DNA from 4 places in the Cronobacter muytjensii ATCC 51329 genome. Region 2 is predicted to be linked to each of the others. Evidence: predicted binding sites of a transcription regulator. Region 2 holds the regulator's gene; each other region holds the start of a gene.

Region 1 (7,473 bases), 1.1 Mb from region 2:
AGTGATGAAAGGCACTCTGCACGGGATGCCGGTCGTTGCGGCGGCGTTTGAATTCGCCTTTATGGGCGGCTCTATGGGCTCCGTGGTCGGCGCGCGCTTCGTACGTGCGGTCGAGCAGGCGCTTGAAGACAACTGTCCGTTGATCTGCTTCTCCGCCTCCGGCGGCGCGCGTATGCAGGAAGCGCTGATGTCGCTGATGCAGATGGCGAAAACCTCTGCGGCGCTGGCGAAAATGCAGGAGCGCGGTCTGCCGTACATCTCCGTGCTGACCGACCCGACCATGGGCGGCGTTTCTGCAAGCTTCGCTATGCTTGGCGATCTCAACATCGCTGAGCCGAAAGCGCTGATCGGCTTCGCCGGCCCGCGCGTTATCGAGCAGACCGTGCGTGAAAAACTGCCGGCTGGCTTCCAGCGCAGCGAATTCCTGATTGAAAAAGGCGCTATCGATATGATCGTGCGTCGTCCGGAGCTGCGTCTCAAGCTCGCCAGCATTCTGGCGAAGCTGATGAACCTCCCGGCTCCGAGCCCGGACGCGCCGCGTGAAGCGGTCGTCGTGCCGCCGGTCCCGGAACAGGATCAAGAGGCCTGATAGTCATGAAGGGCAGGGCCACCAGGCGCTGCCCTTCTTGTTTATGAACCGTAACCAGGATACGGGTATCATGGAAAAGCAACATCTTCCCCAAGCCACGTCGCCTCTGGCCACGTGGCTTTCTTATCTGGAAAACCTGCACGGCAAGACCATCGACATGGGCCTTCTGCGCGTATCGCGCGTGGCGGCGGCGCTGGACGTCGTGAAGCCCGCGCCCTTTGTGTTTACCGTCGCAGGCACCAACGGTAAAGGCACCACGTGCCGGACGCTCGAAGCGGTGCTGATTGCCGCAGGCTACCGCGTGGGCGTCTATAGCTCGCCGCACCTCGTGCGCTACACCGAACGCGTGCGCGTGCAGGGCGAGGAGCTTGCCGAAAGCCAGCACACCGCCGCGTTCGCAGAGATCGAGGCCGCGCGCGGCGAGACGTCGCTGACCTATTTCGAATACGGCACGCTTTCCGCGCTGTGGCTGTTTAAGCAGGCGCAACTGGATGTCGTTATTCTTGAAGTGGGCCTCGGCGGGCGCCTCGACGCCACCAACCTGGTGGACTGCGATGTGGCGGTTGTTACCAGCATCGCGCTCGATCACACCGACTGGCTGGGGCCAGATCGCGAAAGCATCGGGCGTGAGAAAGCCGGGATCTTCCGTCAGGGTAAACCGGCGGTGGTGGGCGAGACCGATATGCCGCAGACCATCGCGCAGGTCGCGCAGGAGAAAGGCGCGCGGCTGCTGCGCGTTAACGACGCCTGGCGCTATACGGTCACCGGCACTGGCTGGAGCTTTAGCGACGAGCACGGCGAACTGAATGACCTTCCGCTGCCCCAGGTGCCGCAGCCTAACGCCGCCACGGCGCTTGCCGCGCTGCGCGCGAGCGGCCTTGAGGTGAGCGAGCAGGCGATCCGCGACGGTATCGCCCGCGCCACGCTGCCCGGGCGTTTCCAGATAGTGAGCAACGCCCCGCGCGTGATTCTCGATGTTGCGCATAACCCGCACGCGGCAGGGTATCTGGCGCAGCGGCTGGCGCAGTCGCCGTCGGCCGGGCGCGTGCTGGGCGTCATCGGCATGTTGCACGATAAAGATATCGCCGGCACGCTCGCCTGTCTGGAGAGGGTCGTGGATAGCTGGTATTGTGCCCCTCTGGACGGGCCGCGCGGCGCCCGCGCTGAAGAGCTTGCGGAGCATCTGCAGGCAAGCGCGGTCTTTACCAGCGTGGCGCAGGCCTGGCATGCGGCGCTGGCCGACGCGCAGCCTGCCGATACGGTACTGGTGTGCGGGTCGTTTCATACCGTCGCGCAGGTAATGGAAGAGATGGACGCGGGGAGACGAGGTGGCGAGTAAGTTTCAGAACCGATTAGTCGGCACGATTGTGCTGGTGGCGCTGGGGGTTATCGTGCTGCCAGGGCTGCTGGACGGCCAGAAAAAACATTATCAGGATGAGTTCGCCGCGATCCCGCTGGTGCCGAAGCCTGGCGATCGCGACGAGCCGGATATGCTGCCTGCCGCGACGCAGGCGCTGCCGTCTCAGCCGCCGGAAGGCGCGGCGGAAGAGGTGAGGGCGGGTAACGCGGCGACGTCATCGATAGACACCACGCGGCTGCCTGCCGATACCGGCGCGGAGCTTGATGAAGTGCCGGTGACGCCTGCGAAGCCGAAAACAACGGAGCCTGCCAGAACGCGCGCTACGGACAAGCCGCAGAACAAACCGCAGCGCGATAAAACCGACGAGCAGCTGGCGATGGTGAGCGAGGCCGAAGCGCCTGCGCCTGCGAAACCCACGCCGCCGGAAAAACCGCAAACGCCGCCTGCGGGCAAAGCGTATGTAGTACAGCTCGGCGCGCTGAAAAACGCCGACAAAGTCAATGAGATCGTCGGGAAGCTGCGCTCGGCGGGCTACCGGGCGTATACGTCGCCCTCCACGCCGGTACAGGGGAAAATCACCCGTATTCTGGTGGGGCCGGAAGCCTCGAAAGATAAGCTTAAATCGTCGCTTGGCGAGCTGAACAGCCTGTCAGGGTTGAACGGCGTGATAATGAATTACAGCGTGAATTAAGCGGTCCGGCGCCTGACTGACAGGCGCCGCCAGAAACCGCATCGCGCCAGAGACGGCCCGCAACCGGCGCAATTTGGCTGGTTGCAGGCATAACGGACGGATGGCGTTGAAGATTTTTTCAACGCCATTTTTTATTAACGCGTGGAAAGGAAATCCCTACGCAAACGTTTTCTTTTTCTGTTAGAATGCGCCCCGAACCGGATGTCAGGGCGTTTTATCGTGGGACACATTCATGGTCTGGATAGATTACGCCATCATTGCAGTAGTGGGTTTCTCGTGCCTGGTCAGCCTGATCCGCGGGTTCGTGAGAGAGGCGCTGTCGCTTGTCACCTGGGGCTGCGCTTTCTTTGTCGCCAGTCATTACTACACTTACCTGGCAGTCTGGTTCACCGGCTTTGAAGATGAACTGGTACGTAATGGGATTGCTATCGCGGTGCTGTTTATCGCGACGCTTATCGTCGGTGCGATAGTCAACTATGTGATTGGCGCGCTGGTGGAGAAAACCGGCCTGTCGGGTACAGACAGGGTGTTGGGGATCTGTTTCGGCGCCTTGCGAGGTGTGCTGATTGTCGCCGCCATTCTGTTCTTTCTTGATACCTTCACGGGCCTGTCCAAAAGCGAGGACTGGCAAAAGTCGCAGCTTATCCCGCAGTTCAGTTTCATCATCAGATGGTTCTTTGACTATCTGCAAAGCTCGTCAAGTTTCCTGCCCCGGTAATCGTGCCGGGGGCGGTCTTTGAATTGAGGAAAAGACAACATGTGCGGTATTGTCGGGATCGCCGGTGTTATGCCGGTAAACCAGTCGATTTATGACGCGTTAACGGTGCTTCAGCACCGCGGGCAGGATGCCGCAGGCATCATCACCATCGATGCGAATAATTGCTTCCGTCTGCGTAAAGCGAACGGCCTGGTGAATGATGTGTTCGAAGCCCGCCACATGCAGCGTTTGCAGGGCAACATGGGAATTGGTCATGTGCGCTACCCGACAGCGGGCAGCTCCAGCGCCTCTGAAGCCCAGCCGTTCTATGTTAACTCGCCCTACGGCATTACGCTTGCCCACAACGGCAACCTGACGAACGCCCATGAACTGCGCAAAATGCTCTTTGAAGAGAAGCGCCGTCATATCAATACCACCTCAGATTCTGAAATCCTGCTCAACATCTTCGCGAGCGAGCTCGATAACTTCCGCCACTACCCGCTGGAAGCGGACAACATTTTCGCGGCCATCGCGGCGATGAATCGCCTGATCCGTGGTGCCTACGCCTGTGTGGCGATGATTATCGGTCACGGTATGGTGGCGTTTCGCGACCCTAACGGTATCCGCCCGCTGGTGCTTGGCAAACGTGACGCCGGCAACGGCCGCGCCGAGTACATGGTGGCGTCCGAGAGCGTGGCGCTCGATACTTTGGGCTTTGAATTCCTGCGCGACGTGGCGCCGGGCGAAGCGGTTTACATCAGCGAGAAAGGCCAGCTGTTTACCCGCCAGTGCGCGGATAACCCGGTCAGCAACCCGTGTCTGTTCGAATATGTCTACTTCGCGCGCCCGGATTCCTTTATCGACAAGATTTCTGTCTACAGCGCCCGCGTTGAGATGGGCAAAAAGCTCGGCGAGAAAATCGCGCGCGAATGGGAAGATCTGGATATCGATGTAGTGATCCCGATTCCGGAAACCTCCTGCGATATCGCGCTGGAAATCGCGCGTATTCTTAACAAACCCTACCGTCAGGGCTTTGTGAAGAACCGCTACGTCGGCCGTACCTTTATCATGCCAGGCCAGCACCTGCGCCGTAAGTCGGTGCGCCGCAAGCTTAACGCCAACCGCGCTGAGTTCCGCGATAAAAACGTGCTGCTGGTGGATGACTCTATCGTGCGCGGCACCACGTCCGAGCAGATTATCGAGATGGCTCGCGAAGCAGGTGCGAAGAAGGTGTATCTGGCCTCCGCCGCGCCGGAAATTCGCTTCCCGAACGTCTACGGCATCGATATGCCGAGCGCCAACGAGCTTATCGCTCACGGGCGCGAAGTGGATGAGATCCGCCAGATAATCGGCGCCGACGGTTTAATTTTCCAGGATCTCGACGATCTCATCGAAGCGGTGCGCGCGGAAAACCCGGATATTCAACAGTTCGAGTGCTCGGTCTTTAACGGCGTTTACGTGACTAAAGATGTCGACCACCAGTATCTGGAATATCTCGAATCCCTGCGTAACGACGACGCCAAAGCGGTGATGCGTCAGAACGAAGTCGAAAATTTAGAGATGCACAACGAAGGCTAACTCTTCCCGCGTGCCGTCGCCCCTTCCGTAGCGGGAGGGGCGAAATCCCCGTTTGCATCTCGCCGCGTCTTGCGGCAAAGTCTCGCTCAGTGCTTCTTGTCCAGATAACTCCATGAAAAAAATCATTGTCGGCATTTCCGGCGCCAGCGGCGCGATTTATGGCATTCGGCTGTTGCAAACGCTGCAGACGGTGCCGGAGGTGGAAACCCACCTCATCATGAGCCAGGCCGCGCGTCAGACGCTGGCGCTGGAGACGGACATGACCGTACGCGATGTCCAGGCGCTGGCCGATGTGAACCACGACGCGCGCGATATCGCCGCCAGCGTCTCTTCCGGCTCGTTCAAAACCGACGGGATGATTATCCTGCCGTGCTCCATCAAAACGCTTTCTGGCATTGTGAACAGCTACACCGACGGCCTGCTGACGCGCGCGGCGGATGTTGTGCTGAAAGAGCGCCGCAGGCTGGTGCTGTGCGTGCGCGAAACGCCGCTGCATCTCGGTCACTTACGCCTGATGACCCAGGCGGCGGAACTGGGTGCTGTGATCATGCCGCCGATGCCCGCGTTTTATCATCGCCCGCAGACGCTGGATGAGGTGATTAACCAGACGGTCAATCGCGCGCTCGATCAGCTTGATATCACGCTGCCCGCCGATCTCTTTACCCGCTGGCCTGGCGCGTAACGCGCGCCACGATGAGGCAAAGCGGAGCGCTGCGCCTCATTATGGGGCAATTCTGCAAGCGCGATCATATCCTCGACATTTAATCCCGCCTTTTACGATTTCACGCTCAGCGTCTGCTGCGCGGAGTGCTATCTTTCATTCACACAACCTGATTGCAACCATTTTTTAACAATTCATGCCGGTTCCGGCAGCGCCTAAAACTGGCATGGGAAGTGCAAAGCCTGATTGCAACACACAACGCAACAGATAATAAAATCAGAAAACTTGAGGGTAATGTATGAAGAAGAAGGTGCTCGCGTTCTCCTTGCTGCTTGGCCTTTCCACCAGCGCCAGCGTATTCGCCGCGCTTCCCCAGACCGTTCGCATTGGCACTGACGCCACCTACGCGCCGTTCTCCTCAAAAGACGCTAAAGGCGAGTTTGTCGGGTTTGATATCGATCTCGGCAACGAGATGTGTAAACGCATGCAGGTGAAATGCACCTGGGTCGGCAGCGATTTCGACTCGCTGATCCCATCGCTGAAAGCGAAAAAAATCGACGCGATTATCTCTTCGCTCTCTATCACCGATAAGCGCCAGAAAGAAATTGCGTTTTCCGAGAAACTCTACGCGGCGGATTCCCGCCTGATCGCCGCCAAAGGCGCGACCATTCAGCCGACCATCGACTCGCTGAAAGGCAAACATGTGGGCGTGCTGCAAGGCTCCACGCAGGAAGCCTACGCTAATGAGAAGTGGCGTGCGAAGGGCGTGGATGTGGTGGCGTACCAGAACCAGGATCTGATCTACTCCGATCTGGCGGCGGGCCGTCTTGACGCCGCCTTGCAGGATGAAGTGGCCGCAAGTGAAGGGTTTCTGAAACAGCCTGCCGGCAAAGAGTACGCGTTCGCGGGGCCGTCAGTTAAAGATAAAAATTATTTTGGCGACGGCACGGGCGTGGGCCTGCGCAAAGATGACGCCGAGCTGAAAGCCGCGTTTGATAAAGCCTTCAACGAGATCCGCAAAGACGGCACTTACGACAAGATGGCGAAGAAGTATTTCGACTTTAACGTTTACGGCGACTGATTGCCCGTCAGGCGTTCGTCCGCTGGCGGCCATTGTGGTGCGCGGTCAGCGGACGTGACGCAAAATGGTGCAACTTATGCACCATAAAAGGGCAAAGGCGCATTTCTACGCACGAATAATGAAAATAAATCTATCTCAGCACGCATAAAGTTTTGATTACGAGGCGGCAGTAATGGCACGATAAGTGCAGTTTTTCCGCCTGACACTTTATTATGCGCGTCTGATGAGGATAGTTATGAAAAAACGGCTGTTAGCATTTTCTCTGGGGCTGGCTCTCTCCAGCATTTCTGGCGCTTTCGCAGCAATTCCGCAGCATTTACGTATCGGCACCGATCCGACCTACGCGCCCTTTGAATCGAAAAACGCGCAGGGCGAACTGGTCGGTTTTGATATCGATCTGGCCAAAGAGCTGTGCAAACGTATCCAGACGCAATGTTCCTTCGTTGAACAGCCGCTCGACGCGCTGATCCCGTCTCTCAAAGCGAAGAAAATCGATGCGATCATGTCCTCGCTGTCGATTACCGAAAAGCGCCAGCAGGAGATAGCGTTCACCGACAAACTTTACGCTGCCGACTCCCGCCTGGTGGTCGCTAAAGGCTCGGCTATTCAGCCGACGCTTGAGGCGTTAAAAGGCAAACGCGTAGGCGTGTTGCAGGGTACGACGCAGGAAACGTACGGCAACGTCCACTGGGCGCCGAAGGGCGTCGAGATTGTCTCCTACCAGGGACAGGACAATATTTACTCTGACCTGACCGCCGGGCGCATCGACGCCGCGTTTCAGGATGAAGTGGCCGCCAGCGAAGGCTTCCTGAAACA
Region 2 (7,473 bases):
CGGCGCCGTCAGCGAATATGACGCGCTACACGCCATCTTCAAAATGGTGCGCAAGGGCATGAAAGAGAGCAACTGTAACCGGGCGATTATGGTGGCCCATAACGCCACGTTCGATCACGGCTTTATGATGGCGGCGGCGGAGCGCGCGTCGTTCAAACGCAACCCGTTTCACCCGTTCGTCACCTTCGACACCGCAGCGTTAAGCGGTCTGGCGCTGGGTCAGACCGTGCTCGCCAAGGCCTGCATCGCGGCAGGCATGGCGTTTGACAGCACCCAGGCGCACTCCGCGCTCTACGATACCGAGCAGACCGCCCTGCTGTTTTGTGAAATCGTGAACCGCTGGAAACGCCTCGGCGGCTGGCCGCTGCCCGTGGCGGACGCTGATAACATGCCGCCTGCCGACGGCGAATAAGCTTCACGCAACGTAAAAAAAAGCGGCCACCAAGGCCGCTTTTTTATTGTACATGGTGTGATGTCGTTATTCGGCAGCCGGGGCTTGCGGATTGTGCTTCGCCGCGGTTTCTTTAATCAGCTGCTGCAGTTCGCCGCGCTGATACATTTCAATCACGATGTCACAACCGCCGACCAGTTCGCCATCTACCCACAGTTGCGGGAAGGTCGGCCAGTTAGCGTATTTCGGCAACTCAGCGCGGATATCCGGGTTTTGCAGAATATCGACATACGCAAAACGCTCGCCACAGGCGGACAGCGCCTGAACCGCTTGCGCGGAAAAGCCGCAGCTTGGCAGCTTCGGAGAGCCTTTCATGTACAGCAGAATAGGGTTTTCAGCGATCTGGCGTTGAATTTTTTCAAGCGTAGTGCTCATTGTCTTACTTCCTCAAGCGTCATTACGGCGTTAGCTTTACATTGTAGCGGCTCCGGAGCGTCTCGAAAATGCATAATCTTGCGCTTAAGCCCGGCGCCGTGCCGTGGTGAAAGAGACGCAAATAATAACACTTTTCTTACCGCTGCCGATATTCTCCTCTGAGGAGGCGCGCTAAAATGCGCGCCGACGCAGCGGCAAGCGGCGAAAATATTGCGCCGGTTAACGAAACTGCATGTCGAAGAGAATTTGCTGCTTAACTTTGGACATTTTTTTAGATTAGAATCAGCAAGCTCTTAAATTTCATCCGTTGGCATGATTGCCGGCTTTATGCAGGGGAATGCTCAGTGGCGCGCAAAACAAAAATTGCTCTCACGCTCTGTGCTTTGTTAATGACTTCATCACTGGCTTTTGCGCCTTTCGCGCAGGCGTCGGAGCAGACGCGCGCCTCGAAGGTGCAAAAAGCGCACGCCAGTACGGTGAAAAAGAAAACCAGCACAAAAACCCGTCAGACCGCCAGTAAAAGCAAAAACGCAACCAAAACCAAAACCGCGAAAACTGCCAGCGAGAAGCGAACCACCTCCGCCAAACGCACCAGCAAGACCTCATCCACTGTCAGTAAAACCGCTTCCCGTCGCGCTTCCGGTAATTCCGTTAAACAGGCCAGCCACCGTCTGACCGCGCAAACCTGTTCAAAAACCCGTAAAAACCGCAAAACCCAATGCGTTAACGGGCCGCTGACTATCGCGGACGCCCATAAAGCGCGCGTGAAAAAAGCCCAGACCACCGCCATGAACAAGCTGATGAACCAGATCGGCAAACCGTATCACTGGGGCGGCACTTCGCCGCGTACCGGTTTCGACTGCAGCGGCCTGGTCTGGTATGCGTATAAGGATTTGGTGAAATTCCGCATTCCGCGCACCGCCAATGAAATGTATCACCTGCGCGATGCCGCACCGGTAAATCGTGGCGAGCTGGAAAGTGGCGATCTGGTTTTCTTCCGCACCCAGGGTCGCGGCACCGCCGATCACGTCGGCGTCTATGTCGGCAACGGCAAGTTTATCCAGTCGCCGCGTAGCGGACAGGAAATTCAGATAACCTCGCTCAGCGAAGATTACTGGCAGCGCCACTATGTCGGCGCGCGCCGGGTCATGACACCGCGCACGATCCGTTAAATCGGCGCTCGCTATCAAAAAAACGGAGAAGGTCGCCCTTCTCCGTTTTTTTCGTTATACGCTTTATTCCGCGCGACAGGCCGTTTGCGTTTCGCGACGTCCTGAGAGCACCACCAGCAGCAGACCGAGGGCGGCAATCAGCGCGCCCATGACCGGCACCACGCTGTAGCCGAAGCCCGCATGGATAACCGCGCCGCCCGCCGCCGCGCCAAGCGCGTTGCCGAGGTTAAACGCGCCGATATTCACCGATGACGACAGGCCAGGCGCTTCGCTGGCGACGCGCATCACGCGCATCTGCAGCGGCGGCACCACTGCGAACGTCGCCGCGCCCCACACCACCATGCTGACCGCCGCGCCGATCTCGGTTTTCGCAAGCCACGGAATAGCCGCCATGATGACGATAAGCAGCAGCAGAAAGCCCTTCAGCGTGGCGCTTACCGAGCGGTCCGCCAGACGGCCGCCGAGATAGTTGCCAATGGAAAAACCAACGCCAATCAGTACCAGCATCGCGGTAACAAACGCCGGAGTGGCGTCAGTAATATGATGCAGCACCGGGGCGATATAGGTATAGAGCGTGAACATCGCGCCCGCGCCGAGCACTGTGGTCAGCAACGCGCTCACCACCTGCGGGCGCATCAGCACCGCCAGTTCGCTTTTCACATCCGGGCGCTCGCCGCTGCCGCCTTTCGGCAGTGAGAACCAGAGGCTCGCCATCGCTATCAGACCCAGCCCTGCCGTGGCGAGGAACGACATGCGCCAGCCGATGGTTTCGCCAAGCCAGGTCGCCGCAGGCACCCCGCCGATATTGGCGATGGTAAGCCCCATAAACATCGTCGCGACGGCGCTCGCCTGCTTATGCTTAGGCACCACGCTTGCGGCCACCACGGAGCCAAGCCCAAAGAACGCGCCGTGGTTGAGGCTGGTGAGAATACGCGAGGCCATCAGCGTCATGTAATCCGGCGCCAGCGCCGACAGCACATTGCCTGCCGTGAAAATCGCCATCAGGAAAATCAGGGCGCTGCGCCGGGCGCGATGCGACAGCAGTAGCGTCATCAGCGGCGCGCCGACCATGACCCCAACCGCGTAGGCGCTAATCAGCATACCGGCTGCGGGGATCGAGACGTTAACGCCGTGGGCGATCACCGGCAGCAGCCCCATCGGGGAAAACTCGGTCGTGCCAATGCCAAAAGCACCAATGGCCAGTGCCAGTAAAGGGAAATTGACTTTCATTAATTGCTCCAGAAATTGTACAACAGCGCCGGGAATTCACGGCGTTACAGCAGGATGCAGGAAGAATGGCATTTTCAGGTCGAAAAGATAAGTAACAAAAACAGCAAAATATTATTGCGAAGGTGTTAATGAACTCGCAAATAGTGTTATCAGCGAATCATAAGGGAATAAGGTGAAAAAGAAAGGCGGTAACGAAAGAAAACGGGTTAAACGCAGGAATTGTAAAAAGAAGACGGGAGAACAGGCGCGCTCCCCCGCGACACCCTTAATGCAGAATGGCGGTAAACGCGCCCGCCACAATTAAACCCAGTACAATAAAAGTGGTGACCAGCGAAAATTTCAGATCGGTACTCATGGTTTTCTCCTTAAAGACCCCATAAAAAACAGGTAGAGCGCATTTTTGCATAAACGCGCCGAAAAATCCTGCGACATTTAACCAGATATGCGTTTTCCCTCTTCCCCTTTCGATAAAGATAAGCCAAAATTCGTCGCTACTTTATTCGGTACCGGCCATCGACCCCTCCTCACGATAAATGTCGCGTTTCCCGGCATGCCGCACGTCCCCTCGTGGCACACAGGGGTGTGTACAGGCAAACGATTAACCCGTGATTTTACAGGGCTCAGCGAGGGGTCTGGAGTGATGATTAATGGCAACAATTAAAGACGTCGCGAAGCGAGCAAACGTTTCTACTACAACAGTCTCACATGTAATTAACAAAACCCGTTTTGTGGCGGAAGAGACGCGCAACGCGGTGTGGGCGGCAATTAAAGAATTACATTATTCGCCGAGCGCCGTGGCGCGCAGCCTGAAGGTGAACCACACCAAATCCATCGGCCTGCTCTCCACCAGCAGCGAAGCGCCCTATTTTGCGGAAATCATCGAAGCCGTTGAGAACAGCTGCTTCGCGAAAGGCTATACGCTGATCCTCGGCAACGCCCATAACAATCTGGAAAAGCAGCGCGCTTATCTGTCAATGATGGCGCAAAAGCGCGTCGATGGCCTGCTGGTGATGTGCTCGGAATACCCCGAGCCGCTGCTCGCCACGCTCGAGGAGTACCGTCATATCCCGATGGTCGTGATGGACTGGGGTGAAGCCAGAGCGGATTTCACCGACTCGGTTATCGATAACGCCTTCCAGGGCGGATACCTCGCGGGGCGCTATCTCATTGAGCGCGGCCATCGCGATATCGGGGTGATTCCCGGCCAGCTTGAGCGTAATACCGGCGTCGGGCGTTTCTCCGGCTTTATGAAGGCGCTGGAAGAAGCGATGATTAAAGTGCCGGAAAACTGGATTGTGCAGGGCGATTTCGAGCCGGAATCGGGCTATCGCGCGATGCAGCAGATCCTCTCCCAGCCGCAGCGTCCTACCGCTGTGTTCTGCGGCGGCGATATCATGGCGATGGGCGCGATTTGCGCCGCCGACGAGATGGGCCTGCGCGTGCCGCAGGATATTTCCATCATCGGCTACGATAACGTGCGCAACGCCCGCTTTTTCAGCCCGGCGCTGACCACCATCCATCAACCGAAGGAAACGCTGGGTCAGACCGCGTTTAATATGCTGCTTGATCGCATCATTAATAAACGCGAAGAGTCCCAGACTATCGAGGTGCACCCGCGCCTTATCGAACGCCGCTCGGTGGCGGACGGTCCGTTCCGCGACTATCGCCGTTAATCCCTGCCGGGAGCCCGCTCAGTCTGGCTCCCGCAGCCACTCCTTGTTCAGCGTTTCACTGTCCCCCAGGTAATCCAGCAGCCAGCGCAGCGCGGGCGAGGCGTCACTTTGCCGCCACGTCAGGCAGCAGGCGGCGTCCGGGAACGGGTTTTCCAGCGTCAACGCCCGCCACTGGCCGCGGTCCAGCCAGGGTTTTGCGAAATGCGTCGGCACCATGCCGATACACAGTCCCTCGCTCAGCGCGTCGGCGGCGCAGTGCCAGTCCGGCACCACCACGCGATGCTGGTTATCAAGCAGCCAGGTGATGCGTTTGGGCAGCGAGCGCGAGGTGTCTTCCAGCACCAGCGACGGGTAATCGCGCAGACTGTCATCGCTGAGCGCGCCCGCGTGCTGCGCCAGCGGATGATGGCTCGCCACCACGCAGCGCCAGCTCAACATGCCCATATCACGAAACGCGAAGCGCCCGCCGCCCACCGGCACCGCCTGGGTGGCGCCGATGGCGACTTCCACGCGTCCGTCCGCCAGCGCGTCCCAGACGCCGTTAAACACCTCCTGCGACACCAGCAATTCGACATCGGAAAAGTGGCGGTAGAAATCAAGCACCAGCCGACGCGTGCGTTCGGGGCGCACGATATTATCGACCGCGATGGAGAGCTGCCCGCGCCAGCCGTTAGCAATCTGCTGGCACTGCTGACGGGTGATCATCATTTTTTTGATAACAGAACGCCCTTCCCGCAGAAACCAGGCGCCAGCGGGCGTCAGCACCACGTCACGATGGCGACGTTCAAACAAAGAGACCGCCAGCCACTCTTCAAGCTGGCGCACGGTATAGCTGACGGCAGAAGGCACGCGATGGAGTTCCGCCGCCGCCGCGCTGAAGCTGCCGTTGCGCGCCACCGCGTCTACCACTTCGAGTGAATACTCAGACCACATTTTCTGCCTGCAAAAATTTTGAATGGAAACGGCAAATATTAACGTTTCACAAGCCGGTTTGCACTCCGTACACTCCGGGCTCTTTCGCGTATTACGAAGTGAGCAAAAATTATGCGACCTACAAAAGGCTTTCTTTGCTGGCTGGCCGGGCTGAGCGTGCTCGGGTTTCTCGCCACCGATATGTATCTGCCGGCGTTCGCGGCAATTGAAGCGGATCTCCATACAGCGCCGTCCGCTATCAGCGCCTCCCTGAGTCTGTTCCTCGCGGGCTTTGCGCTCGCGCAGCTAGCCTGGGGGCCGCTCTCTGACCGTTTCGGCCGTCGCCCGGTCTTGCTGGCGGGGCTCGGGATTTTCGCGACAGGCTGCCTTGGCACCGTCTGGGTAGAGAGCGCAGGCGCGCTGCTGGCGCTGCGCTTTATTCAGGCAGTCGGCGTTTGTGCGGCTGCGGTAAGCTGGCAGGCGTTGGTGACGGACCGCTACCCGGCCCAGCAGGCGCGGCGTATTTTCGCCACCATTATGCCGCTGGTGGGGCTCTCCCCGGCACTGGCGCCGCTGCTTGGCAGCTGGATCCTGAACCATTTCGACTGGCAGGCGATTTTCGTGGTACTGTTCGCCATTACGCTGCTGCTGATGATCCCGGCGCTGCGTCTGCCCGCAGGCGCGCCGCAAGGCAACCACGACGGCGAGCCGCTGAGCTTCGCCATGCTGCTGCGCTCGCCCGCCTATAGCGGCAATGTGCTGATCTACGCCGCCTGCTCCGCCAGCTTTTTCGCCTGGCTGACCGGTTCGCCGTTTATCCTGCACGCGATGGGCTACAGCCCGGCGGTGATAGGCTTAAGCTATGTACCGCAGACTATCGCCTTTCTTATCGGCGGCTACGGCTGTCGCAGCGCGCTGCAAAAATGGCACGGCGAGAAGCTGCTGCCGTGGCTGCTGGTGGGCTATGCGCTAAGCGTGATCGCCACCTGGCTTGTAGGCTTAAGCGATGCGGTGACGCTGACGACGCTGCTTATTCCCTTCTGCCTGATGGCGATGGCGAACGGCGCGATTTACCCTATTGTCGTGGCCGCCGCGCTGCTGCCCTTCCCGCAGGCGACCGGACGCGCCGCCGCGCTGCAGAATACTTTGCAATTGGGGCTGTGCTTTGTGGCGAGTCTGGTGGTTTCGTGGCTGGTCGCAACACCGCTGCTTTCCACCACCAGCGTGATGCTGGCGACAGTCTTGCTGGCGGGTCTTGGCTGGCGGCTTCGCGGGCGTCAGGTCAGCGTGCGGTAATCAGGCGGGCGATAATATGACGTTTTTGTTATTAGCGTGCTAACTGTCAATGGTTGAATCATCGTAATGCGAGGCCTATACTGATTCGCGGCTCTACGATAAATACCATAAATATTATGTAGTAACGGGAGCCGCTGGCTCCCGTTTTTTCTGGAATGACTATTCTGGCAAGGGGCATCTCCCTTCCTCTGTTCTACGTCGGATATCAGGCTCGCGGACCTTTCCGTGATATTTCTCACATACCGAAAATTGCGACTACGCTGTTTTAAGGTTCTGGTCACATCAGTGATGGAGAAGCTATGAGTTCATCGTGTCTGGAAGAAGTCAACATACCGGATAACCACTGGTATCGCATTGCAGCTGA
Region 3 (7,473 bases), 770 kb from region 2:
CGACAACCGCCAGGCGGGCGGGCTCGCCACGCGCTATCTGATAGAGCGGGGCCACCGCAATATCGCCTATATTGGCGGTACGGCGGGGTGTCTGATTCGTCAGGAGCGGTTGCTCGGCTACCGCGCCGCGCTCACGCAATATGGCCTCGCCTGGCGCGATGAGTTCGCGCCTGCCTGCGCTGAAGAGACGCTCGCGGTAAGCCAGTCGGTACGCCAGTTGCTTGAAGCGAATAATAAAATTACCGCCCTGCTGTGCCACTCGCCGCATGCGATTATCGGCTGCCTGGAGGCGATCCATCAGGTGGGCCGCACCGTGGGGAAAGACGTGTTTCTGACGCAGCAGGTGTCGCTGATTGGCTTTGAAGACATGATGCATGTGAATCTCACCTCACCGTCTTTCACCTACGTCTCGTCCGCCAGCGAAGAGACCGCCCGGCAGGCGGCGGGGCTTATTGTTAGGCTTATTCACGAGCCGGGCCTGGCCGCGCAGCGCATTACGCTCTCAGGCCAGCTTATCGCGCGCGGCTCCGCGTGATGGTGCGTCGCTGACGGAGGAGGGGTGCGCTACGTTTACCTGCTAACAAGCCTGGTGTGGATGCATACCTGGGGTGATAAGCGCAGCACACTTGCCCCCCTCCCTGAACATCGCGCATAAAAAAAGCGGCTTTCGCCGCTTTTTCTTATTTACGCCGCCAGGTGGTACCCTGCGGGCCATCTTCCAGCACGATGCCCATCTCGTTTAAGCGATCGCGCGCCGCGTCCGCCGCCGCCCAGTCTTTCGCTTTACGCGCCTCCAGACGTTTCACGATCAGCGCTTCGATTTCCGCCACTTCGTCATCGTTGGCCTGCGCGCCGGATTGCAGGAACTGCTCTGGCGCCTGCTCCAGCAGCCCGAGCACCGCCGCGAGCTTACGCAGATGCGCCGCCAGCTGGTTCGCCGCGTGGCTGTCTTCCGCTTTCAGGCGGTTCACTTCACGCGCTATATCAAACAGCACTGAATAGGCTTCCGGCGTATTGAAATCGTCGTTCATCGCCTCGATAAAGCGCGCTTCGAACGCCTCGCCGCCCGCGGCTGTCGCGCTGCTGTCGGTGCCGCGCAGCGCGGTGTAGAGACGCTCAAGGGAGGCCCGCGCCTGCTTTAAGTTCTCTTCGCTGTAGTTCAGCTGGCTGCGATAGTGGCCCGACATCAGGAAATAGCGCACGGTTTCCGCGTCGTAATGCTGCAACACATCGCGCACGGTAAAGAAGTTGCCAAGCGATTTAGACATCTTCTCGCGATCGACCATCACCATGCCCGAGTGCATCCAGTAGTTAACGTATTCGCCGTCATGCGCGCAGGTCGACTGGGCGATTTCGTTTTCATGGTGCGGGAACATCAGATCAGAACCGCCGCCGTGAATATCGAAATGGCTGCCCAGCTGTTTGCAGTTCATCGCAGAGCATTCGATATGCCAGCCCGGACGGCCATCGCCCCACGGCGACGGCCAGCTCGGCTCGCCCGGCTTGGACATCTTCCACAGCACGAAATCCATCGGATTGCGTTTGCTGTCGGCCACTTCGACGCGCGCGCCCGCCTGAAGCTGCTCGAGATCCTGACGCGACAGCTTGCCGTAATCGGCGTCGCTCTCCACGGCGAACATGACATCGCCGTTGCCGGCGACATACGCATGACCGCGGGCGATCAACTGCTCCACAATCTCAATAATCTCCGGAATGTGCTGCGTCGCGCGCGGCTCGCTATCCGGGCGCAGAATGTTCAGCGCATCAAAATCGTTGTGCATTTCGGCGACCATGCGGTCTACCAGCGCCACGAAGTCTTCACCGTTCTCGTTTGCGCGTTTAATGATTTTGTCGTCAATATCGGTAATGTTACGCACATATTTCAGCTTATAGCCGAGAAAACGCAGGTAACGCGCGACCACGTCAAAGGCGATAAACGTGCGCCCGTGGCCGATGTGACAGAGGTCGTAAACGGTAATACCACACACGTACATGCCGACTTCCCCGGCATGGATAGGCTTGAATTCCTCTTTCTGGCGACTCATGGTATTGAAGATTTTTAACATCAGAAGTTTCCGTGTCAGTGTGTGGTAAGCAGATAAAACCCCTATATTACCCATAATTGAAAGCGCAAGCACCCCACTTTGCAAGGTGAAGCAAGCGGTGAGTTATGCTATAACAGCCTCCTACTGTGGCTTCTTCTGGAAGCCGAAGCACCACTGAAACACAACAGGATGCAGACATGGTTACTTTTCACACCAATCACGGCGATATCGTAATCAAAACTTTTGATGACAAAGCGCCGGAAACGGTAAAAAACTTTCTGGAATATTGCCGCGAAGGTTTCTACGACAACACCATTTTCCATCGTGTAATTAACGGCTTTATGATTCAGGGCGGCGGCTTCGAGCCGGGCATGAAACAGAAAAGCACGAAAGATCCTATCAAGAACGAAGCCAACAACGGCCTGAAGAACACCCGCGGCACGCTGGCTATGGCGCGCACGCAGGCGCCGCACTCCGCGACCGCCCAGTTCTTCATCAACGTGGTTGATAACGACTTCCTGAACTTCAGCGGCGAAAGCCTGCAGGGTTGGGGCTACTGCGTATTCGCGGAAGTGGTCGAAGGCATGGACGTGGTTGATAAAATCAAAGGCGTTTCCACCGGCCGCAGCGGCATGCATCAGGACGTGCCGAAAGAAGACGTGATTATCGAGCGCGTAACCGTCAGCGAGTAATTCGTGGCGACGCTCTTTATTGCAGATCTTCATCTGTGCTCAGAAGAACCGGCGATTACCGCCGGTTTTCTGCGTTTTTTAGCCGGTACGGCACGTGAGGCGGACGCGCTTTACATCCTGGGCGACCTGTTTGAAGCCTGGATTGGCGATGATGACCCCGAGCCGCTGCACCGCGATATCGCCGCCGCCATAAAGGCGCTCGTGGCAAGCGGCGTGCCCTGTTACTTCATTCACGGCAACCGCGATTTCCTGCTGGGCAAACGCTTCGCGCGTGAAAGCGGTATGCAGCTTCTGCCGGAAGAAAAAGTCCTTGAGCTTTACGGCAGACGCGTACTGATTATGCATGGCGACACGCTCTGCACGGATGACGCCGGCTATCAGGCGTTTCGCGCCAAAGTGCATAAGCCGTGGCTGCAACGGCTTTTCCTCACGCTCCCTCTGCGCCTGCGCCGCCGCATCGCCGCAAAAATGCGTGCCGGCAGCAAAGCTTCCAACAGCCAGAAAGATCTCGCCATTATGGACGTCAACCCCCAGGCTGTGGCTGAGGCGATGACGCGCCAGCGCGTGCAGTGGCTGATCCACGGTCACACCCACCGCCCCGCCGTCCATGCCCTTGAAGCCAACGGCCAGCCCGCTCATCGCGTCGTGTTAGGCGCCTGGCACAGCGAAGGCTCAATGATCAAAGTCACGCCAGACGACGTTGAACTGATCGCCTTTCCGTTCTGATTCGCTCTCCCCTTTTTTGCCGTCCGCACGCCTACGCAACCGTTTTCCTTGCCCGTTATCCATGATATTCTCGAAGCCCTCGTAACGGCGACCCCGTTGATTTTGCCGCCTGACCACAGGAGTTTTGAGACGTATGTCCTCCAGCCACACCCCGGCGCGTATCGCCATCGTCATGGGTTCCAGAAGCGACTGGGCCACCATGCAGTTTGCCGCAGAAATCCTTGATGCTCTGGATGTTCCTCACCACGTTGAAGTGGTCTCCGCGCACCGCACGCCCGATAAACTGTTCAGCTTCGCCGAAAGCGCGCAGGAGAACGGTTTTCAGGTGATTATCGCGGGCGCGGGCGGCGCGGCGCATCTGCCGGGCATGATCGCCGCGAAAACGCTGGTGCCGGTGCTGGGCGTGCCGGTGCAGAGCGCCGCGTTAAGCGGGCTGGACAGCCTCTACTCTATCGTACAGATGCCGCGCGGTATTCCGGTGGGTACGCTGGCTATCGGTAAAGCGGGCGCAGCCAACGCCGCTCTGCTGGCCGCCCAGATCCTGGCGCAGCACGACAGCGCCCTGCTGGCGCGTCTTCAGGTCTGGCGCCAGAAGCAAACCGACGAGGTGCTGGAGAACCCGGATCCGCGGGGTGACGCATGAAGCAGGTATGCGTGCTGGGTAACGGCCAGCTCGGCAGAATGCTGCGTCAGGCAGGCGAGCCGCTCGGCATTCGCGTCTGGCCGGTAGGGCTCGACGCCGATCCGCAGGCGGTGCCGTTCGCGCAAAGCGTTATCACAGCGGAGATCGAACGCTGGCCGGAAACCGCCCTCACCCGCGAGCTGGCGCGTCATAACGCCTTTGTGAACCGCGACGTTTTCCCGCTTATCGCCGACCGCCTTACCCAGAAGCAACTGCTTGATAAGCTCGCGCTTCCTACCGCGCCCTGGCAGCTGCTGGCCGACCGCAGCGAGTGGCCGCAGGTGTTCAGCCGTCTTGGCGAACTGGCTATCGTGAAGCGCCGCACTGGCGGCTACGACGGCCGCGGCCAGTGGCGTTTGCGTGAAGGCGAGACCGACACGCTGCCTGCCGAGTGCTACGGCGAATGTATCGTCGAACAGGGCATTCACTTTTCCGGCGAGGTGTCGCTGGTGGGCGCGCGCGCGCACGACGGCAGCGCGGTCTTTTATCCGCTGACCCATAACCTGCATCAGGACGGCATTCTGCGCACCAGCGTGGCTTTCCCGCACGCGAGCGCCACGCAGCAGGATCAGGCCGAGTCGATGCTGCGCGCCATTATGGACGAGCTGAACTATGTCGGTGTAATGGCGATGGAGTGTTTCGTGACACCGCAGGGCCTGCTGATTAACGAGCTGGCGCCGCGCGTGCACAATAGCGGCCACTGGACGCAAAATGGCGCATCGATAAGCCAGTTTGAGCTGCACCTGCGCGCCGTGACCGGCCTTCCGCTGCCGCAGCCGGTGGTCAGCAGCCCGTCGGTGATGGTCAACCTGATTGGCAGCGATCTCAATTACGACTGGCTCAAGCTGCCGCTGGTGCATCTGCACTGGTACGACAAAGAGGTGCGTCCGGGCCGTAAAGTGGGTCACCTTAACCTCAGCGACAACGACCCGGCGCTGCTTGACGCCACGCTGGAGGCGCTCGCGCCGCTGCTTCCGCCAGAGTATGCCAGCGGCATCGCCTGGGCGCAGGCGCTGTTACGCTAAGCGAAAGGCACCCCGAGGGGTGCCTTTTTTACAGACGCCTGGGTGCGGTGATTGATAAGGTCAGTGCGCTTACTCCCCCAGCACAGCCGCATCACGTTATGTCCGGTTCGCAGGGCGGGTAAACAAAGCGCCACCCGCCGTCCCGCACATCGTTACTCTTCCAGCGCCTGCCCCAGATCGGCAATCAGGTCCTCCGCCTCCTCGATCCCCACCGACAACCGGATCAACTGCGGCGTGATGCCGTTCGCGAGCCGCTGCTCAAGCGGAATCGACGCGTGCGTCATGCTGAAAGGCTGGCTCACCAGGCTCTCGACGCCCCCCAGGCTCTCCGCAAGCGTAAAGAGCCGCAGCTTTTTTATTACCTGCGCCGCGCGCGCGTCGTCACCGCGCACCACGATGGAAATCATCCCGCCCGCCAGCGCCATCTGACGGCGCGCCAGCGCATGCTGCGGATGGCTGTCGAGCCACGGAAAAAAGACCTTTTCCACCTGCGGATGCCGCTCCAGCCGCTGCGCTATCTTCAGCGCATTCGCGCTGTGGCGCTCCATACGCAGCGCCAGCGTGCGGATACCGCGCAGCGTCAGGAAGCTGCTGAACGGATCGAGCACGCCGCCGACGGCGTTTTGCAGATACGCCAGCTGCTGCGCCAGCGCCGCGTTATCCCCCACCACTGCCAGCCCCGCCACGACATCCGAGTGGCCGTTGAGGTATTTGGTGGCCGAATGCACCACGATATCAAACCCGAGCGTCAGCGGGCGGTGGATCGCCGGTGAAGCAAAAGTATTATCGGCCACACTGATAATTCCGTGGCGGCGCGCCAGCCCGGCGATGGCTTCAAGATCCGCAAGCTTGAGCAACGGATTGGTCGGCGTTTCGACCCAGATCATGCGCGTTTCCGGGCGGATCGCCGCCTCCAGCGCGGCAAGATCGTCCGGCTTCGCCCAGGTGACCGAAAGCCCGGCGGTACGCTTGCGCACGTTTTCCAGCAGCCGGTAAGTGCCGCCGTAAACATCATCTACCGCCACGATGTGGCTCTCTTTGTCGAGCAGTTCCAGCACCGTGGAAATCGCCGCCAGCCCGGAGGCGAACGCAAACCCCTGACGGCCCGCCTCCAGCTCGGCGATGGCGCGCTCCAGCGCGTGGCGGGTCGGATTGCCGCTGCGCGAATACTCATAGCCCGTATGTTCGCCGGGCGCGGGCTGCGCGAAAGTAGACGTGGCGTAAATCGGCGGCATCACCGCGCCGTGCTGGTCGTGGTGCGTGCCGCTATGCACGCTAAGAGTGGCAAATTTATCCATAATAAAGCTCCTTACGATTCAAGCCGGTTGCGCCAGCGGTTCAGCACATCGGTGCGGGTGATAAGACCCAGAAAGCGCGTGTTGTCAGTGATGACCGCCACCAGCCCGCGCGAGAAAACGTCAAACAGCTCGCGTTCGCTGGCGTGTTTATCGAGCGTGACCACCTCGCGGTTCATGGCGGCGGAAACGGGCGTGAGAAAACGCTGGCTGTCGCCCTGAATAAACGTCAGCAGATCCCATTCATCGACGATGCCCGCCACGCGGCCCGCCTCCAGCACCGGCAGCTGCGAAATATCATAGAGCCGCATCCGGGCCAGCACGGTTGCCAGCGTGTCATCCGGCGCGGCGGTGACGGCGGCGCCCTCGTCATGGCGAAACGCGATAAAATCACGCAGGTCGCCGGTGGCGGGCCGCGCCTGGAGCCCCTGCTGGCGCAGCCAGTCGTCATTGAACATTTTCGAGAGATATTTATTGCCGCTGTCACAGGCGAAGGTCACGACGCGCTTCGGCGTCGTCTGCGCGCGGCAGTAGCGCAGCGCAGCGGCAAGCAGCGTGCCGGTGGAGGAGCCTGCCAGCACGCCTTCGATTTTCAGCAGGTCGCGCGCGGTGCTGAACGCCTCGGCGTCAGTGACGCGTAACGCCTGTTTAACGCCCTCGAGATGCGCCAGCGGCGGAATAAAATCTTCGCCGATGCCTTCCACCAGCCACGATCCCGCCTCGTGATAGCGCCCGGTCTCGACCTGATCGGCCAGGATCGATCCTGCCGGATCGGCCAGCACAAATTCGGTCTGCGGGGAGTGTTTGCCAAACCAGGCCTGCAATCCGCCGAGCGTGCCGCCGGAGCCGACGCCCACCACAATGGCGTCAATGCGCCCGCCCGCCTGGTCAAAGAGTTCCGGCGCGGTCGTGGTTTCATGCGCCAGCGGGTTCGCCGGGTTATTAAACTGGTCGATATAGAGCGCGCCAGGCGTCTCATCGGCGAGACGCTGCGCGTAATCCTGGTAA
Region 4 (7,473 bases), 1.6 Mb from region 2:
GCCTTCGTTGCGGCTTTCGTGATAGTGGCGGATAGCCAGCAGGCCCGCATACTCGCCCTGCGCGCCGGAGTTCGGCTGCATGCAGAGCGCATCGTAACCGGTGAGCTTCACCAGCCAGTCGGAGAGCTGGCCAATCATCTGCAGATAGCCCTCGGCCTGATCCGCCGGACAGAACGGATGCAGTTCGGCGAATTCCGGCCAGGTTATCGGGATCATTTCCGCTGCCGCATTGAGCTTCATGGTGCAGGAGCCGAGCGGGATCATCGCCTGATTCAGCGCCAGATCTTTGCGCTCAAGGCTGTGCATATAACGCATCATCTCGGTTTCGCTGTGGTAGCGATTAAAGACCGGATGCGTCAGGATGGCGTCATCGCGTAGCATCGCGGCCGGAATGGAGCGGCTGTCGTGCGCCACCTCTTTATCCAGCGCGTCGATATCCGCCTGCGCGTCGTCACCGGTCACGACGCGCAGCAGCGCCTGCACGTCAGCGCGGGTCGTGGTTTCATCAAGCGTAATGCCGACCGCGCCCGGAATATCGCTGCGCAGGTTGATTTCCTGTGCCTGCGCGCGCGCCAGCACCGCCGCTTTATCGGCGACGTCGACGCACAGCGTGTCGAACCAGGTGGCATGACGCAGCTTCAGCCCTTTGCGTTGCAGGCCCGCCGCCAGAATATCGGCAAAACGGTGGATACGGCTGGCGATGCGCTTCAGCCCCTCCGGGCCGTGGAACACGGCGTAGAGGCTCGCGATATTGGCCAGCAGCACCTGGGAAGTACAGATGTTGGAGTTCGCTTTCTCGCGGCGAATATGCTGCTCGCGGGTTTGCATCGCCATACGCAGCGCAGTGCGACCGGCGGCGTCTTTCGATACGCCGATAATGCGCCCAGGCATGGAGCGTTTAAATTCATCGCTGGCGGCAAAGAACGCCGCATGCGGGCCGCCGTAGCCCATCGGCACGCCGAAACGCTGGGCGGAGCCGAAGACGATATCCGCGCCCTGCTTGCCCGGCGCGGTCAGGAGCACCAGCGCCATAAAATCCGCCGCTACGCTGACCACCACTTTGCGGGATTTCAGCTCGCTAATCAGCGCGCGATAGTCATGCACTTCGCCAGTGGTGCCGACCTGCTGCAACAGCACGCCAAACAGATCCTGATGATCGAGCGCCTTTTGCGCGTCATCCACAATCACCTCAAAGCCGAAGGTTTCAGCGCGGGTGCGCACCACATCCAGCGTCTGTGGATGCACATCAGCCGCCACAAAGAAACGGTTGGCGTTTTTCAGTTTGCTGACGCGCTTCGCCATCGCCATGGCTTCCGCCGCGGCGGTAGCTTCATCAAGCAGCGAGGCGGAGGCGATATCGAGCCCGGTCAGATCCAGCGTCACCTGCTGGAAATTAAGCAGTGCTTCGAGACGTCCCTGAGAGACTTCCGGCTGGTAAGGCGTATAGGCCGTGTACCAGCCCGGGTTTTCCAGCATGTTGCGCAGGATAACCGGCGGGGTGTGCACCGCGGTGTAGCCCATGCCGATATAGTTTTTGAAGCGCTTATTGCGCCCGGCGATAGCTTTAAGCTCCGCCAGCGCAGCGAATTCGGTCGCGGCGTCGCCAACATCAGGCGGGGTCGCAAGCTGGATATCCGCCGGAACGATTTGCGAAATCAGCGCATCCAGCGAGTCCGCGCCAACGGTGCGCAGCATCTCCTGCTGCTGGTCAACACCCGGTCCGATATGACGCCCGATAAAAGCGTCGCGATTTTCCAGGTGGCTCAGGGTCTGGGTCATGGGCGATATTTCCTGAAACGTGCAGTGAGGCAAATAAATGCGATGGTCAGTTGTGCTCCCTTGTGGGAGCGGCGCGTGCAATGCGGCGCACGCGCCTGCCCCTGAGCGTTACCCAGGAGCGCGGTCCCGTGTATTACTCGTTTTCTAACAGCGCTTCATACGCGCTGGCGTCCAGCAGCGCGGCCACTTCGGCCTCGTCGCTGGCTTTGATTTTGAAAATCCAGCCCTGGCCGTACGGCTCGCTGTTGACCAGTTCCGGAGAGTCGCTCAGCGCGTCATTGACGGCCACGATCTCGCCGCTGACCGGCGCGTAGATGTCAGAGGCGGCTTTCACCGACTCCGCTACGGCGCAGTCGTCGCCCGCGCTGACGGTCGCGCCGACATCCGGCAGGTCGACAAACACCATGTCGCCCAGCAACTGCTGCGCATGTTCGGTGATCCCAACGGTGTAAGTACCGTCCGCTTCTTTACGCAGCCATTCGTGTTCTTTGCTGTATTTCAGTTCGTTTGGCACATTGCTCATTGCTTCTCTCCTGATAACAAAACTTACTGCGCCACCGGTTTACCGGCGCGCACGAAAACGGGTTTAGTGACCTTCACGGGCATTTCGCGGTTGCGGATCTGCACAATGGCAGTATCGCCGATACCCGCCGGAACGCGAGCCAGCGCAATGCTGTAGCCGAGCGTCGGCGAGAACGTGCCGCTGGTGATAATGCCTTCGCACGCGTTGCCCTGAGTGTCGGTGAAGCGCACCGGCAGCTCATTGCGCAGCACGCCTTTTTCGGTCATGACCAGGCCGACCAGCTGTTCAGTGCCGTTTTCACGCTGGGCTTCCAGCGCATCGCGACCGATGAAATCGCGGTCTTCCGGCTGCCAGGCGATCGTCCAGCCCATATTGGCAGCGAGCGGCGAAACGCCTTCATCCATCTCCTGGCCATACAGATTCATGCCCGCCTCAAGGCGCAGCGTGTCGCGCGCGCCGAGGCCGCAGGGTTTCACGCCCGCTTCTACCAGCTGGCTCCAGAACCCCGCCGCTTTTTCATTCGGCATCGCGATTTCATAACCCGCTTCGCCGGTATAACCGGTAGTGGCGATAAATAAATCGTCCGCCTGCACGCCGAAAAACGGCTTCATGCCTTCGACGGCTTTACGCTGCGCATCGTTAAACAGCGTGGCGGCTTTGGCCTTCGCGTTCGGGCCCTGAACGGCGATAAGGGAGAGATCGTCGCGCACGGTAACGGCGACGCCGTAAGGCTCGGCATGCTCGTTGATCCAGGCGAGATCTTTTTCACGGGTAGCGGAGTTCACCACCAGGCGGAAATAGTCTTCCGTCATGAAGTAGACGATCAGGTCGTCAATCACGCCGGCAGAGGCGTTGAGCATGGCGGTGTAGAGCGCTTTACCCGGCTGGGTCAGCTTCGCCACATCGTTTGCCAGCAAGTAGCGCAGGAAATCGCGGGTGCGCGCGCCGCGCAGATCGACAATGGTCATGTGAGAGACGTCAAACATCCCCGCGTCGTTGCGCACGGCATGGTGTTCGTCAATTTGTGAGCCGTAATGCAGCGGCATCATCCAGCCGTGGAAATCCACCATGCGCGCGCCGCAGAGGTTGTGCTGTTCATACAACGGGGTTTGTTGAGCCATCTTTTCCTCATCCTGTCAGCCGGGTTGGTGTGGGTTTCAGACGGCGAACAGCCCTGAGTGAAACCCGGCGCCGACGCCGATCCCGACGGCGACGCAAACGTTAACTTGCGTCTGAACTTATCACCGAACGGAGGTGTAAACCATAAGGTGAGCTGAGTCATCAGATTAGCTTATGACCGGGACAGGTGTTTTTGGCGACAGAATTAAACACTGCCTGAATGGTTTCAGGCGTAGCCGATACGCTAACTCTCTGCCGCCTTTTCAAAATAACCGGGCAGAAATCGCTGTTTTGAAGGAAAAATCATGGCAGTGGAAAAATTAAAGGATTAAAAAAACTAATCCGAAAAAGAGAGTGAAATTAGAATATTTCAAACGGGGGGAAGCTTCTCTTTCCGACGCCCGGAAAGAGAAGTGTGACGCAGTTAACGCAACCACGCAGGCAGGTCATTCAGCCCCATCGCCTGGCGAATCAGCTGCGGTTTGATCCCCGGCAGTTTATCGGCAAGCGTTAAGCCCAGATCGCGCAGCAGCTTTTTCGCCGGGTTATTGCCTGAGAAAAGCTCGCGAAAGCCCTGCATGCCTGCCAGCATCATCGCGGCGGCGTGCTTGCGGCTGCGCTCGTAGCGGCGCAGATAGAGATGCTGGCCGATATCCTTGCCCTGCTGTTGCAGGCGACGCAGTTCGCTTATCAGTTCAGCCGCGTCCATAAAGCCGAGGTTCACCCCCTGCCCGGCCAGCGGATGAATGGTGTGCGCGGCGTCGCCGACAAGCGCCAGTCGATGCGCGGCGAACTGACGCGCATAGCGCCCGGTCAGCGGGAAGACCTGTCGCTCGCCCTCAAGCGTACACAATCCGAGGCGGTTATCGAACGCCACACAGAGGGCCTGATTAAACGCGGACGCAGGGGCCTGTTGCATCCGGTCCGCCTCCTGCGGCGAGAGTGACCAGACGATAGAGCACAGATGCGGATCGCCGAGCGGCAGGAACGCCAGAATGCCGTCGCCATGAAAGACCTGGCGCGCCACGCCGCCGTGCGGCTCATCGGTGCGAATCGTGGCGACCAGGGCATGATGCTGGTAATCCCAGGACGTCAGCGGAATTTCCGCCTTTGTGCGCAGCCAGGAGTTAGCGCCGTCCGCGCCCACAACCAGCCGCGCCGTCAGCATATTGCCGTCTTCGAGCGTAATAAATGCTTCGTTCTCGCCCCAGGCCACCTGTTGCAGCATCGCCGGCGCCATCAGCGTCACCGATTTGCACTGCTGCGCCTTTTCCCATAACGCATGGTGGATAACCGGGTTTTCGATAATGTGCCCAAGATGGCTGAAGCCGAACGCCTCATCGTCAAACGCGATGCGCCCGAAGCTGTCTTTTTCCCAGACCTCCATGCCGTGATAGGCCGCGGCGCGCTGGCGAATAATCGCCTCCCATACGCCGAGACGTTTGAGCAGCGTTTCGCTGGCGGCGTTGATCGCCGATACGCGCAGCGCTGGCGGCGCTCCGGCATCCAGCGGTTGCGGCGCGCGTTGTTCAAGCACCGCGACGCGCAGCCCGCTGCCTTCCAGCCCGCAGGCCACCGCCAGCCCGACCATTCCGCCGCCGACAATCGCTACATCTACACTTTGCACATTCGACTCCTTAGCGCGGCACCCAACCCAGGGTGCGTCTGGCCAGCGCGTCACGCGCCGGGGTAAATAGATCCATCGCCATCAGGCCAAGGTTGCGCCCGACGACCAGCGGCGACCAGCGGTTGGCGAAAAGCTGCACCAGCCCGTCGGTAACGCCGATCGTCGCGGCTTTATCCTGCTCCCGGCGCTGCTGATACGCGTTTAGCACCGGATACGCGCCGATATCCTGACCGCGCGCGAACGCCTGCGCCAGCGTCTCCGCGAGCGTTATTACATCGCGTAAGCCGAGGTTAAAGCCCTGCCCTGCGATCGGATGCAGCGTCTGGGCAGCATTGCCGACAAGCGTCGTGCGATGCGAAATTACCCGTGAGGCGAGGCTTAAGGCGAGCGGATAGCCGCTGCGCGCGCCTGCATGCGTGATACGCCCGAGCCGCCAGCCAAAAGCGTGTTGCAGTTCGCGACAGAAGCGCTCATCGCTCCAGCCCAGTACCTCTGCCTGTTTATCAAGCGGATGGCACCAGACCAGCGAGCTGCGCCCACTGGACATCGGCAGCAGCGCCAGCGGGCCGTGTTCGGTGAAGCGCTCAAACGCGCGTCCCTGGTGCGGCAATGCGGTCGCGACATTCGCGATAATCGCCGCCTGGTGGTAAGGCTGCTGACGCCATTCAATGCCGCACTGCGCGCCAATCGAGGAGCGCGAACCGTCGGCGGCGACCAGCAACTGGCCTTCCAGCGTCTCGCCGCTGTCCAGCCGTACGCTCACCGCCTCTTCACGGCGCGTAATGTCCGCCACACGCGCCGGGCAGTGCAGATGAACGCCGGGCGCTTTGCGCAGCAGGCCGAAAAGGCGCTGACCGGCATCATGCAGTTCGACGACATTGCCAAGCGCCTGCGTCTGGTAATCGCGTGCGTTGAGCGTCACAAAACCGGCGTGACCGCGATCGCTGACGTGAACGGTGGTGATAGGTGTCGCACAGGGAGCGAGCGCCTGCCAGACGCCGACACGTTCAAGCTCCCGGCAGGTGCCGTCGGCAAGCGCGATGGCGCGCGCATCGAATCCCGGATGCGCGGCGGACTCTGGCGCGCTGGCTTCCACGAGGTGAACCGGCAACGCACCGTGAGTGAAGCGGGAAATCGCGAGCGCGAGCGTCGCGCCAGCCATGCCGCCGCCTGCGATAATCACACTCATGAGCGCTGCGCTGCCGCCATCAGCGCTTCGATGTCGTCCGCCGATTTCACCACGCTCGCGGTCAGGTTTTCGTTACCCGTTTCGGTGATGACGATATCGTCTTCGATGCGAATGCCGATGCCGCGATACTCCTCCGGCACGTCGGCGTCGGGGGCGATATAGAGGCCCGGCTCAACGGTGATAACCATTCCCGGCGCCAGAATGCGCGAGCGATCCGGGCCGTAGAAACCGACGTCGTGCACATCAAGCCCCAGCCAGTGGCTGAGCCCGTGCATAAAATAGGGACGATGGGCATTTTCGGCGACCAGTTGCTCCACATCGCCTTGCAGAATGCCAAGCCCGATAAGGCCTTTCACCATGACGCGCACCACATCGCCGGTGACGTCCTGAATCGACGTACCGGGGCGGAAAAGGCGCAGCGCGGTTTCCAGCGACTCCAGCACGATGTCGTAAACAGCGCGCTGAGCCGGGGTGAATTTGCCGTTCACCGGAAAAGTGCGGGTGATATCGCCCGCGTAGCCCTGATATTCACAACCTGCGTCGATCAGGACCAGATCGCCGTCGCGCAGCTGGCTTTCGTTTTCGGTGTAATGGAGGATACAGCCGTTCTCACCGCCGCCCACAATGGTGTTATAGGAGGGAAAACGCGCGCCATGGCGGTTGAATTCATGCAGAATTTCGCCTTCAAGCTGATATTCATACATGCCCGGACGGCATTTTTGCATAGCGCGGGTATGCGCCAGCGCGCTGATTTCACCGGCGCGGCGCATCACAGCCAGCTCTTCCGGCGATTTGAACAGGCGCATTTCGTGTACCCAGGGGCGCCAGTCGGTGAGCGTGGCGGGTGCCGAGAGATTCTGGCGCGAACCGCGGCGCAGCTTATCGAGCGCGGCGAAAACGATGGTGTCGGCGTAGGTGTATTCCCCCTGCGCGTGGTAGACCACATCCAGCCCGTTGAGCAGCTGATAAAGCTGTTCGTCGATTTCATTAAAAGCCAGCGCACGGTCAACGCCGAGCTTCGCCGGCGCTGCATCCTGCCCGAGACGGCGGCCAAACCAGATCTCCGCATTTTTATCGCGCAGACGGTTGAAGATAACGCTGTGGCTGTGGGTCTCATCGCTTTTGATGAGCACCAGCACGGCTTCCGGTTCGTTAAAGCCGGTGAAGTACCAGAAATCGCTGCTCTGGCGATAGGGATATTCGCTGTCGGCGCTGCGTGAAGCTTGCGGCGCGGCG

The links. Region 2 encodes PurR, which represses purine synthesis genes. Its sites were predicted from a motif close to CANGCAAACGTTTGCNTG; they were not measured.
Region 1: a site for PurR is predicted at 2,798-2,815, ahead of cvpA (colicin V production protein). Genes of this name have one in related genera too.
Region 3: a site for PurR is predicted at 3,496-3,513, ahead of purE (5-(carboxyamino)imidazole ribonucleotide mutase). Genes of this name have one in related genera too.
Region 4: a site for PurR is predicted at 3,514-3,531, ahead of gcvT (glycine cleavage system aminomethyltransferase GcvT). Genes of this name have one in related genera too.

The regions. Positions count from the first base shown of each region.
Region 1 is NZ_CP012268.1:952,231-959,703, forward strand. It holds gene accD (acetyl-CoA carboxylase, carboxyltransferase subunit beta) at 1-589, shown strand, start outside; gene folC (bifunctional tetrahydrofolate synthase/dihydrofolate synthase) at 660-1,928, shown strand; gene dedD (cell division protein DedD) at 1,918-2,640, shown strand; gene cvpA (colicin V production protein) at 2,873-3,358, shown strand; gene purF (amidophosphoribosyltransferase) at 3,398-4,915, shown strand; gene AFK63_RS04475 (UbiX family flavin prenyltransferase) at 5,028-5,597, shown strand; gene argT (lysine/arginine/ornithine ABC transporter substrate-binding protein ArgT) at 5,875-6,657, shown strand; gene hisJ (histidine ABC transporter substrate-binding protein HisJ) at 6,893-7,473, shown strand, end outside.
Region 2 is NZ_CP012268.1:2,057,570-2,065,042, forward strand. It holds gene rnt (ribonuclease T) at 1-412, shown strand, start outside; gene AFK63_RS09555 (Grx4 family monothiol glutaredoxin) at 479-826, opposite strand; gene AFK63_RS09560 (C40 family peptidase) at 1,171-1,998, shown strand; gene AFK63_RS09565 (MFS transporter) at 2,062-3,228, opposite strand; gene cydH (cytochrome bd-I oxidase subunit CydH) at 3,494-3,583, opposite strand; gene purR (HTH-type transcriptional repressor PurR) at 3,876-4,901, shown strand; gene punR (DNA-binding transcriptional activator PunR) at 4,920-5,834, opposite strand; gene punC (purine nucleoside transporter PunC) at 5,946-7,109, shown strand; gene cfa (cyclopropane fatty acyl phospholipid synthase) at 7,409-7,473, shown strand, end outside.
Region 3 is NZ_CP012268.1:2,832,542-2,840,014, forward strand. It holds gene malI (Mal regulon transcriptional regulator MalI) at 1-535, shown strand, start outside; gene cysS (cysteine--tRNA ligase) at 681-2,066, opposite strand; gene ppiB (peptidylprolyl isomerase B) at 2,243-2,737, shown strand; gene lpxH (UDP-2,3-diacylglucosamine diphosphatase) at 2,741-3,463, shown strand; gene purE (5-(carboxyamino)imidazole ribonucleotide mutase) at 3,597-4,106, shown strand; gene purK (5-(carboxyamino)imidazole ribonucleotide synthase) at 4,103-5,170, shown strand; gene AFK63_RS13155 (trans-sulfuration enzyme family protein) at 5,323-6,468, opposite strand; gene AFK63_RS13160 (pyridoxal-phosphate dependent enzyme) at 6,480-7,473, opposite strand, start outside.
Region 4 is NZ_CP012268.1:463,890-471,362, reverse strand. It holds gene gcvP (aminomethyl-transferring glycine dehydrogenase) at 1-1,779, opposite strand, end outside; gene gcvH (glycine cleavage system protein GcvH) at 1,913-2,302, opposite strand; gene gcvT (glycine cleavage system aminomethyltransferase GcvT) at 2,326-3,423, opposite strand; gene ubiI (FAD-dependent 2-octaprenylphenol hydroxylase) at 3,846-5,048, opposite strand; gene ubiH (2-octaprenyl-6-methoxyphenyl hydroxylase) at 5,059-6,237, opposite strand; gene pepP (Xaa-Pro aminopeptidase) at 6,234-7,473, opposite strand, start outside.